One region of the Bradyrhizobium sp. Rc2d genome, then DNA from elsewhere that is predicted to be linked to it. Evidence: predicted binding sites of a transcription regulator. Region 1 holds the regulator's gene; the other holds the start of a gene.
The links. Region 1 encodes PhoB, which activates phosphate uptake and scavenging genes when phosphate is short. Its sites were predicted from a motif close to TGTCATNNANCTGTCAT; they were not measured.

Region 1 (5,686 bases):
GCCGTCGAGCGCGACCAGGCCCTGGTAACGGCTCATGTCGGGGCCCTGGTCGATGGTCATGGCGAGATGGCCGCGGCCGAGCAGCGTCCCTGAATCCCTGGCGTCACCGAGGCGCGCAGCATCGAAGCGCGCATAGGCGCGCAGACGATCCGGCGCCATGTAGTCGACGACCAGGAACGACACCGGACCGTCGGTCTGGGCTTGAAGGATGAAGCGGCCCTCGAATTTCAGCGCCGAGCCGAGCAACGTCGTCAGCACGATGGCCTCGCCGAGCAGCTTGCCGACCGGGGCGGGATAATCGTGCTTGGTGAGGATGTCGTCGAGCGCCGGGCCGAGCCGCACCAGGCGGCCGCGCACGTCGAGCGCGTCGACCTCGTAGGGCAGCACGGCGTCATCGATCGGAACTGCTGATGGCGCGCGAACCGGGCCTTCGAGCCCGGTTTTCATGTCAGGGGATTGGAAAACCATGGCGCTCTATCTGGGGTCGGAGGTGACGGATTGGAAGGGGTGCGAGGCGGCGTGTTCCGGATGCAGTTATGATTGCCCGACATTACCGCAAACTCGATGTCGTCCCGGCCTAGTGCGCAATTACGCACTAGGCCGGGACGACGAATAAATAATCTACCGTCGCGCGTTACTTCACCGCGTCAAAGCACCAGGCCAGAATGCCCTTCTGCGCATGCAGGCGGTTTTCGGCCTCGTCGAACACGACCGATTGCGGGCCGTCGATCACGTCATCGGTGACCTCTTCGCCGCGGTGGGCGGGCAGGCAGTGCATGAACAGCGCATCGGACTTGGCCAGCGACATCAGCTTGGCATTGACCTGGTAGGGCTTGAGCACGTTGTGGCGGTGCTCGCCTTCCTTGTCGCCCATCGACACCCAGGTGTCGGTGACGACGCAATCGGCACCGCGCACGGCGGCTTCCGGATCGGTGCCGAGCACGATCGGCGCATTGGTCGTCTTGATCCAGTCACGCATCGCCTTCTTCGGCGCGAGCTCCGGCGGCGTTGCGACGTTGAGCTGGAATTTGAAGCGCTCGGCGGCGTGGGCCCAGGACGCCAGCACGTTGTTGTCGTCACCGGTCCAGGCCACCGTCTTGCCCTCGATCGGGCCGCGATGCTCCTCATAGGTCATGAGGTCGGCCATCACCTGGCAAGGGTGCGAACGGCGCGTCAGGCCGTTGATGACGGGCACGGTCGCATAGGCCGCAAGCTCCAGCAGCGCCTCGTGATTGAGGATGCGGATCATGATGGCGTCGACATAGCGCGACAGCACGCGCGCGGTGTCGGCGATGGTCTCGCCACGGCCCAGCTGCATTTCTGCGCCGGTGAGCATGATGGGCTCGCCGCCGAGCTGGCGCATGGCGACGTCGAACGACACCCGCGTCCGCGTCGAGGGGCGCTCGAAGATCATCGCCAGCGTCTTGCCTTCGAGCGGCCTGACCGGCTGATGCGCCTTCTGCTTCGCCTTCATGGCCGAGGATGCGGCGAGCATGCGCTTGAGCTCCGACAGCGGGAGCTCGTTGATGTCGAGGAAGTGCTTTGGCGACTTGCTCATTAGCTTGCCGCCCGCTTGGTCTGACTGGACGAGATCGCCGTGCAGGCGCGCTCGAGCCGCCCGATGCTGTCCTCGATCTCGGCTTCGGTGACGATCAGAGGTGGCAGAAAGCGCACGACATTGTCGCCGGCGCCGACGGTGAGCAGTTTTTCGTGGCGCAAGGCGGCAACGAGATCACCCGAAGGCACGACCGCCTTGATGCCGATCAGGAGACCCTCGCCACGAACTTCGCTGACGACATCAGGATGGCGATCGATCACGGAGGCGAGCTTCTGCTTGAGCAGCAGCGACATCTTCTGCACGTGGTCGAAGAAGCCAGGCTTGAGCATGACGTCGAGCACGGCGTTTGCAGCAGAGATCGCGAGCGGATTGCCGCCGAAGGTCGAGCCGTGCGAGCCGGGCGTCATGCCGGAGGCCGCTTCCGCGGTCGCAAGGCAAGCACCGATCGGAAAGCCGCCACCGAGCGCCTTCGCCAGCGACATCACGTCGGGCGTGACGCCGAGACGGCGATGCGCGAACAGATCGCCGGTGCGGCCCATGCCGGTCTGCACCTCGTCGAACGCGAGCAACAGGCCCTTTTCGTCGCAGAGCTGGCGCAGCGCCTTGAGAAAGGCGGGTGTCGACGAACGCACACCGCCCTCGCCCTGGATCGGCTCGATCAGGATGCCGGCGGTCTGCGGACCGATCGCCTTCTTCACGGCCTCGATATCGCCATGCGGGACCTGGTCGAAGCCGTCTATCGGCGGGCCGAAACCTTCGAGATATTTTGCCGAGCCCGTCGCAGCCAGCGTCGCCAGCGTACGGCCATGGAAAGCGCCCTCGAAGGTGATCATACGATAGCGATCGGGATGGCCTTTGGCAGCGTGATAGCGCCGCACGACCTTGATCACGCATTCCAGCGCTTCGGCGCCCGAATTACAGAAGAACACGAAGTCCGCGAAACTCTCGTTGCACAGACGCGTTGCAAGCCGTTCGCCATCCGGGCTCTGGAACAGGTTCGACATGTGCCAGAGCTTGGTCGCCTGCTCCTGCAATGCCTTGACCAGCGCGGGATGGGCATGGCCGAGCGCGTTCACCGCAACGCCCGACGTGAAATCGAGATAGCGATCGCCATTGGTCGCGATCAGCCAGCAGCCTTCGCCGCGCTCAAAACCAAGGTCGGCCCTGGCGAAAACGGGAAGCAGATGCGGCGCGGCGCTGTTGGTCATGACCATCACTTGGATGTTGCATTTGAATGTTGAGACCTGCCTGGCATGCCTTGCGCAGCGCACCATTGACCGGTCCGGAAAACGAAACGTGCCGCCTTTTAAGGGCGGCACGCGGCACTATCTTATGCCTGGCAAGACCGGTGTCAATGCCGCCCGGAAAGCCTCGCGAAACGCTGAATCCGTAGTCTTGCGGTGCCGATTTTGCGGGGTTTTCACCACGGAACATGTGGAAGCGAGTCGGCGGACTCTTGCGCGGGAGTCACGCCATATTGTAGCGTTTGGCCTGTCAGATACGACATCTCGTGCAGCGGTTCTGATCCTCTAAGTCCTCATGTACCGGCGTAAACGTTCGGGCGTCAGTAGCGCGCCCGGCGAGCCTTAAGGGATTCTGGCGGCACGGGTTTTTCAAGGCTTAGGCATTCGCTGTGAGGCCCCAGGATGGCGGCGCGCAGCGAGGGAAAGGGTGCAATGACGGTTTTGACCTGGTCCGACGATCGCGTCGAGCAGCTGAAAAAGCTCTGGGAGGCCGGACTTTCGGCCAGCCAGATCGCGGCCGAGCTCGGCAATGTGACCCGCAATGCCGTGATCGGTAAAGTGCACAGGCTCGGCCTGTCGGGCCGCGCCAAGAGCCCATCTTCGGCCGCGCCGCGGCCGCGCAAGGCGCGCCCAGCACAGCACATGATGCGGGTGACCCGGCCGATCTCGCGCGGCAACACCGCGCTGGCGCAGGCCTTCGAGGTCGAGGTGGAGGCCGAACCGGTCACCTACGACAACGTGGTGCCGATGAGCCAGCGGCTGTCGCTGCTGGAATTGAACGAGGCAACCTGCCACTGGCCGGTCGGCGATCCCTCGAGCCCGGATTTCTTCTTCTGCGGTGGCAGGGCGCTGTCCGGCCTGCCCTACTGTGCCCAGCACTCGCGCGTCGCCTATCAGCCGGCCGCGGATCGCCGGCGCGCGCCGGCCAAGCCGAGCACGCGGTGAGTTCGTTCTGAGATCAAAACGGCAGCCGTCACGCAATGACGGCTCTACAAATCCGATGTCGTCCCGGACAAGCGCGCCTAGATCCGGGACCCATAGCCACCGCAAGCTGTGGTTACGGGGACTCGGAGCTACCTTTTTCGCGCAACAATCACTCCCTGTGGCTATGGGTCCCGGATCTGGGACGACAGTGAGGGTGTGGCAGCCGCCTGCTAAAGCAACACCGCCTAACTTACGTCTGCTCCGCCTTCGCAAACCGATCATCCAGCGCATAGCCGGCGCCGCGGACGGTGCGGATCGGGTCCTGCTCGCGGCCGAGATTGAGCAGCTTGCGCAGGCGGCCGATATGGACGTCGACGGTGCGCTCGTCGATATAGATGTCGCGGCCCCAGACGCTGTCGAGCAGCTGCTCGCGCGAGAACACGCGGCCGGGATGCTCCAGGAAGAACTCCAGCAGGCGATATTCGGTCGGGCCGAGATCGATCGGCCGGCCCGAGCGCGCCACACGGCGCTTGTCGCGATCGAGCTCGATGTCGCCATAGGCGAGCACGGTGGCGAGCCGCTCCGGACTTGCGCGCCGCAGAAGGCCCTTCACGCGCGCGAGCAGCTCCGGCACCGAGAACGGCTTGACGATGTAGTCGTCGGCGCCGGTCGCAAGACCCCGCACCCGCTCGCTCTCCTCGCCGCGCGCGGTGAGCATGATGATCGGGAGCTGCTTGGTCTCGGGACGGGTGCGCAGCCGCCGGCACAGCTCGATGCCTGATAGTCCCGGCAGCATCCAGTCGAGCACGATCAGATCCGGGATGTGTTCCTTGAGGCGGGTGTCGGCGTCGTCGCCGCGCATCACCGTCTCCACGTCATAGCCGTCGCCTTCGAGGTTGTAACGGAGAAGCTCGGTGAGAGCTTCCTCGTCCTCAACCACCATAATGCGTGCGCCCATGTTGTCGTCGCTCCCTCAGGTATTCGGTACCGTCGTGGCGAAGGTCGTCATATCGCCCTTCGGCCGCTTGTCGGTGATCGCCTGACCCTCGATCATGTAGAACACGGTCTCGGCGATGTTGGTGGCGTGGTCGCCGATCCGCTCGATGTTCTTGGCGCAGAACATCAGATGGATGCAGAACGAGATGTTGCGCGGATCCTCCATCATGTAGGTGAGGAGTTCGCGGAACAGCGAGGTGCAGATGGCGTCGACTTCCTCATCGCCCTTCCACACCGCCATTGCCGCCGGCAGATCATGCGCGGCATAGGCGTCCAGCACCGACTTGACCTGCTGCTGCACGAGGTCGGTCATGTGCTCCAGGCCGCGAAACAGTTTTAGCGGATGGAAGTCCGTCTCCAGCGCCGCAACGCGCTTGCCCATGTTCTTGGCGAGGTCGCCGATGCGCTCGAGATCGGTGGCGACGCGCATGGCGCCGACGATCTCGCGCAGATCCACCGCCATCGGCTGGCGACGGGCGATGGTGAGCACGGCGCGCTCCTCGATGCGCTTCTGCAGCGCATCGAGCTCGGCGTCGGTGGTGACGACGCGCTGACCGAGCGCGACGTCGCGGCGGATCAGCGCATCGACGGAATCGACGATCATGCGCTCGGCGATGCCGCCCATCTCGGCGACCAGGCGGGTGAGCTCCTGGAGGTCGGTGTCGAAGGCCTTTGCGGTATGTTCAGTACCCATGTCCCGTCTCCTCAGCCGAACCGGCCGGTGATGTAATCCTGCGTACGCCGGTCGCTCGGCGACGTGAAGATCTTGCTGGTGTCGTCGAACTCGATCAGTTCGCCGAGATACATGAAGGCGGTCTTGTCGGAGACGCGCGCCGCCTGCTGCATGTTGTGGGTGACGATCGCGATCGTGTAGTTCTCGGACAGTTCCTGGATCAGCTCCTCGACCTTGGCGGTCGAGATCGGATCGAGCGCCGAGCAGGGCTCGTCGAACAAGATCACTTCA
Region 2 (5,686 bases), on a different contig from region 1:
GTTGGATTCGATAAAATAGAGCACTTGGCCGGCGATCACGGGCAAAACCTGCGGCAGCAGCCCGAAGCGGATCTCGTGCAGCGCGCTGCCGCCGGAAGCGCGGATGCCTTCGACCTGCCTCTGGTCGGCGCCCTCGATCGCCTCCGAGAACAGTTTTCCAAAGGCACCGAAATCCGACACGGCGATGGCAAGCACGCCGGCGAACGGGCCGAGCCCGACCACATTGATCCACACCAGCGCCCAGATCAGCGTGTCGACGCCGCGGATCGAATCGAGGAAGCGGCGAACCGGGAAGCGCAGGATGATTGACGGCACCACGTTGCGCGCGGCGAGCAGGCTCACCGGCAGCGCGAACAGGGCCGCCAGCGTCGTGCCGAGCAGCGCGATCGACAGCGTCTCGCCCAGCGCTTTCAGATAGACCGGCAGCGAGGAGCCGGGATCGGGCGGGATCATCATCAGGCTGATCCAGCCGAGCTGGCTGAGGCCGGCGAGGAACCGCGACGGCGAGAAGTCGAGATCGACCAGGCCGTAAGTGAGGATCGCAAACGCCGCGACGATCATCGCGGGCGTTGCAAGCCGCGCCGAGGCCGGCCGGTCGAACACATCGGGGTAGCGCGCGCGGATCTCTCGCGTGTCGACCTGCTGCGGCTTCGTCACGTCCGCGCCTCCTTGCCGAACAGGCGGCCGCGCAGCCAGCCGGTGGTGATGTCGATGATGAAGACGGTGACGATGATGGTGAGCAGGATGGCGCTGACGTCCGAGTAGTAGAACTTGCGGATGGCGACGACGAGCTCCTGGCCGATGCCGCCGGCGCCGACAAAACCCATCACCGAGGCTTCGCGGACGTTGATTTCGAAGCGCAGCAGCGCGTAGCTGGCATAACCTGCGGTGACCTGCGGCACCACGGCGAAGCGCATGCAGGAGAGCCAGCTCGCGCCGGTCGAGCGGATTCCCTCGACCGGCTTCATGTCGGCATTCTCGACGATCTCCGAGAACAGTTTTCCAAGCGCGCCGGTGGAATGGATCGCGATCGCGAGCACGCCCGCCATCGGACCAAGGCCGAAGGCGATGACGAACACCAGTGCGAACACGATGCCGGGAACGGTGCGGGCGAATTCGAGCAGGCGGCGCACCACGAAGCGCAGCCAGGGCGCGGGCGAGGTGTTCTCTGCCGCGAAGAAGTTCAGGGCAAAGGCGAAGGTCGCGCCGATCAGCGTGCCGACATAGGAGATCAGCAGGGTCTCGCCCAGCATCCTCAGCCATTTGCGCCAGCCCCACAGCCACTCGCCGACGTCGGTCCAGACCCGTTGGCCGCTGTCGAGCGTGAGAATGCGGTCGAAATAGCTGATGAAGTTGCCGAAATACGTGAACAGCGTGCGCAAATTCACTTCGGCGCCGATCGCGGCAAGAACCAGCGCTGCGGCAAAGATACCGGCTCCCAACAGGAGGCGCCATCGCCTGCGCGCGACCGCCTGGCGATAGGCGGCGTTGAGCACGGCAAGCTGCTGCTCGGGGAGGATCGAAACCGCGACGGTCATCTTGTCAGGGAGAGTGGCCTGTAAAAGAGAATGGCCTGTAGAAAGAGAAAGAGCCGGGTCCGTCGACCCGGCTCGAGTAGCTCGTCCTGAGATCAGGACGCCTTCTTCTTACGCAGCGCATCGACGAACTTGATCAGCTCGATCGTGCCATCCCAGTCCTTGGTGGTGGCGGGATGAAAGCCTTTCTTCTGGCCATCGGAGAGACGGTCGAATGCTGCCTTGTCCTTGCTCGGCGCGTCGAAGAACGCCTTGGCGATGGCGGCCTTGGCATCTTCCGGGAGATCCGAGTTGTAGGCGTAGGGACCGTTGATGATCGGCGCCGACTTGTGGATGATGCGGAAATCGTCCTTCTTCATCGCCGAGCCATCGGCATTCTTCAGCATGCCCTTGGTCAGCATCTGCGCCAGCGTCGAATCGTCGTCGCTGGTCCACTGGTTGGCGGCAACATCGACCGTGCCCTGCGCCAGCGCCAGCATCGCGTTCTCGTGGCTGCCGGTGAAGACGACCTTGCTGAAATAGCTGTCGGCATCGTGGATGCCCATCTTGTCGAGCTCGAAGCGCGGCACATTGTTGCCGGAGGTCGAGTTCGGATCGACGAGGCCGAGATTCTTGCCCTTGAGGTCATCGACCTTCTTGTAGGCGCTGCTCGCCTTGACGAAGAACACCGAATAGTAGCCGGTCGAACCGTCGGCGTTGATGTCGTTGGCGAAGGCATCGGTCTTGACGCCGGTCAGACGTGCGCGCGCGAACGAGGCCGAGCCGTAGCTCGCGATATGGATGTTGCCGGCGCGCTGGCCTTCGATGACGGCGGCGTAGTCGTTGGCGATGCGCAGCGTGACCTTCACGCCCAATTCCTTGGAGAGATAGCTCATGAACGGCGCCCAGCGCTCGGTGACGCCGGAGGCGTTCTCCGCCGGCACGACCGCGAAGGTCAATTCGGGATATTTGGCTTTCCAGTCGTCCGCGGAGGCGGAGGTCGTGAACGCAAGCGCGGCGGCGCCGGCGAGGATTAATCTGCGAGTGATCATGATACCCTCTTCATCGGTTGGGGTCGGTTGACGCAAAGACTTGAACTAAATAGGCGAGGCTCAGGCCGCCGCGGCCGTCCCGAGCGCCGGAACGCCCTCGGGTGCCGGAACAGGCATGCCGCCCATGACGTCGGCGGCTTCGAGATCGTAGAGCTCGCGCGCCACGCGATCGGTCAGCGCCGACGGCGCGCCGTCGAACACCACGCGGCCCGCGGCCATGCCGATCAGGCGGTCGCAATAGCTGCGCGCCAGATCGAGCGAATGCAGGTTGCAGAGCACGGTGATGCCGAAATGCTTGTTGATGCGCAGCAGCGCATCCATCACGATCTTGGTGTTGCGCGGATCGAGCGAGGCGATCGGCTCGTCGGCGAGGATGATGTCGGGCTGCTGCACCAGCGCGCGGGCGATCGCCACACGTTGCTGCTGGCCGCCGGAGAGCTGGTCGGCGCGCTGGGCAGCGAGCGCGGCGATGTCGAACTGCTCCAGCGCGGACATCGCCAGAGCCTTGTCCTGCTCGGGCCAGAGCTGCGACAGCGAGCGCCAGGCCGGCATCGTTGCGAGGCGCCCCATCAGGACGTTGGTGAGAACATCGAGCCGGCCGACCAGGTTGAACTGCTGGAAGATCATCGCCGAACGCGCCCGCCACTGCCGCAACTCCTTGCCGCGCAGCGCGGTGACGTCGATGCCGTCGAACAGGATGCGCCCCTCAGTCGGCGTCACCAGGCGGTTGATGGTCCGCAGCAGGGTCGACTTGCCGGCGCCGGACCGTCCGATCACACCGACGAAGCCGCCGGGGGAGACTTGAAACGAAGCGTCGTCCACCGCGGCTTTTGCACCGAAGCGACACGTCAGACCTTCCACCACCAGCATGCAGCGCTCCAGATTAACTGGAGCCCACCGCTAACGCCGGCGCTTAACACTTGTGTGACATCCGCGTTGCGGTGCGGCGATCCAACACACGTCATCCCCTGTCATCGTCGCGTCATGACATTGTCATCAAGCCGCTCGAAGAGGAACGCTTCGCCCTCGCGCTTCGGATACGACATGGCCGCTAAAGCTCTTTCGATTCAGCCGACCATCGATCCCTCGGCCAAGCTGCACGAGGCTAGGCTCGGCGCCTACACCGAGGTCGGCGCGCGCACGATCCTGCATGAAGTGACGATGGGCGATTACTCCTATGTCGTGAATGATGCCCAGATCACCTACACGACCATCGGAAAATTCTGCTCGATCGCGGCGATGACGCGGATCAATCCCGGCAATCATCCGATGCATCGCGCGACGCAGGCGCACTTCACCTACCGTTCGAGCGCCTACTTCGAAGGCGAGAGCGACGATGTCGAGTTCTTCGACTGGCGGCGCCAGCATCACGTCCATATCGGCCATGACGTTTGGATCGGCCATGGCGCGATCGTGCTGCCGGGCCGCAACATCGGCACCGGCGCGGTGATCGCGGCCGGCGCGATCGTCACCAAGGACGTGCCGGCCTACACCATCGTCGCCGGCAATCCGGCGCGCATCGTGCGGCGGCGGTTCTCGGAGGAGATCGCCGGACGGCTCGCCAAGCTCGCCTGGTGGGACTGGGATCACGACAAATTGCGTGAAGCGCTGCCCGATTTCCGCGAGCTCGGGATTGAAGATTTCCTCGCGACATACGAAGCACGGGCGAGCTCTTTCACCGGTTCTCCTGCCAGCAAACGAAGCGCGGTCGCGTGACAGACATTTTCCTTGAAGGCGGCCGGGCCCTGATCGGCGCCGAGCTGGTCGAAACCTCACTGTTCGTGTCCGGAACTGATATCGCGCAGGTCGATACTTCCCGCGGCCGCGCGCGGCTGGCGATCGACGCCCGCAACCTGCTGGTACTGCCCGGCATCGTCGATCTGCATGGCGATGCCTTCGAGCGCCAGATGATGCCGCGCGCCGGCGTCGATTTTCCGATCGACGTCGCGCTCACCGACAGCGACCGCCAGGCGATCAGCAACGGCATCACCACGGTGTTCCACGCCACGACCTGTTCGTGGGAGCCGGGCCTGCGCAGCGCCGACAATGCGCGCGGCCTGATGGAGGCGATCGAGCGGCAGCGTCCGCAATTCGCCGCCGACACCCGCCTCCACCTGCGGCATGAGACCTACAATCTCGATGCCGAGGCCGAGATCAGCCAGTGGCTCGCGGAAGGCCGCGTCGACCTGTTCGCCTTCAACGACCATATGGACGGCACCGTTGCCGACATGGCCAAGCCCCGCAAGCGCAATCGTATGGTGGAGCGCACTGGGCTATCGAGCGAGGAGTTTGACCGGCTAGTCGAACGCGTGGTGGCGGGCGCCGCCGACGTTCCAGCCTCCGTGTCGCGGCTGGCCGCTACCGCCCGGGCCGCCGGGGTGCGGATGCTCTCGCATGACGACGCGACGCCGGCGATGCGCCAGGAGTTTCGCGAGCTCGGTGCGTTGATCGCCGAGTTTCCGATCAACGAGGAAACGGCGCGGGCGGCAGCAAGCCACGGCGATGCGATCGTCTATGGCGCGCCGAACGTCGTGCGCGGCGGCAGCCACACCGGCTGGACCAGGGCATCGGACATGATCGCCAAGGGCCTCTGCTCGGTGCTGGCGTCGGACTATTACTATCCCGCACAGCTGCTGGCCGCATTCCGGCTCGCCGCCGATGGCGTGCTGCCTCTGACCGAAGCCTGGGACTTGGTCTCTGCCGGGCCTGCCCGTGCAACCGGCCTTACCGATCGCGGCATCATCGCGCATGGACGCCGCGCCGACATTCTTTTGGTCGACGATAGCGTGCAGCTGCGGCCGCGGCTGATCGCCGTGATATCAGGCGGCAAGCTCGTGCATCTCACCGATGCAACGCGGCTGCTCGCCGCAGTGGCGACGCCACGCGAGACTGTCGTTGCGGCATGAATTGGCTATGCTGAGGCAATGACAGGTTTTCCCCGCTACGCGATCTATTTTGCCGCCGGCACCGACAGCGCCGTCTCCCGCTTCGGCATCGAGCTGCTCGGCTATGATGCCTCTACCGGCGACGAGGTGCCGTTTCCGCGCGAGGCACTGCATGTCGCGGCCGACTGGCGCGACGTCACCGCCGATCCCCGCAAATACGGCTTTCACGGCACCC

Region 2: a site for PhoB is predicted at 3,547-3,563, ahead of phnC (phosphonate ABC transporter ATP-binding protein). Genes of this name have one in related genera too.

Annotation. Positions count from the first base shown of each region.
Region 1 is NZ_FNCU01000007.1:70,094-75,779, reverse strand. It holds gene BLV07_RS11860 (Hsp33 family molecular chaperone) at 1-468, opposite strand, end outside; gene argF (ornithine carbamoyltransferase) at 635-1,558, opposite strand; gene BLV07_RS11850 (aspartate aminotransferase family protein) at 1,558-2,766, opposite strand; gene BLV07_RS11845 (GcrA family cell cycle regulator) at 3,235-3,747, shown strand; gene phoB (phosphate regulon transcriptional regulator PhoB) at 3,977-4,684, opposite strand; gene phoU (phosphate signaling complex protein PhoU) at 4,700-5,416, opposite strand; gene pstB (phosphate ABC transporter ATP-binding protein PstB) at 5,428-5,686, opposite strand, start outside.
Region 2 is NZ_FNCU01000096.1:1,810-7,495, forward strand. It holds gene phnE (phosphonate ABC transporter, permease protein PhnE) at 1-657, opposite strand, end outside; gene phnE (phosphonate ABC transporter, permease protein PhnE) at 654-1,538, opposite strand; gene phnD (phosphonate ABC transporter substrate-binding protein) at 1,631-2,566, opposite strand; gene phnC (phosphonate ABC transporter ATP-binding protein) at 2,627-3,436, opposite strand; gene BLV07_RS45305 (transferase hexapeptide repeat family protein) at 3,611-4,282, shown strand; gene BLV07_RS45310 (alpha-D-ribose 1-methylphosphonate 5-triphosphate diphosphatase) at 4,279-5,472, shown strand; gene BLV07_RS45315 (DUF1045 domain-containing protein) at 5,491-5,686, shown strand, end outside.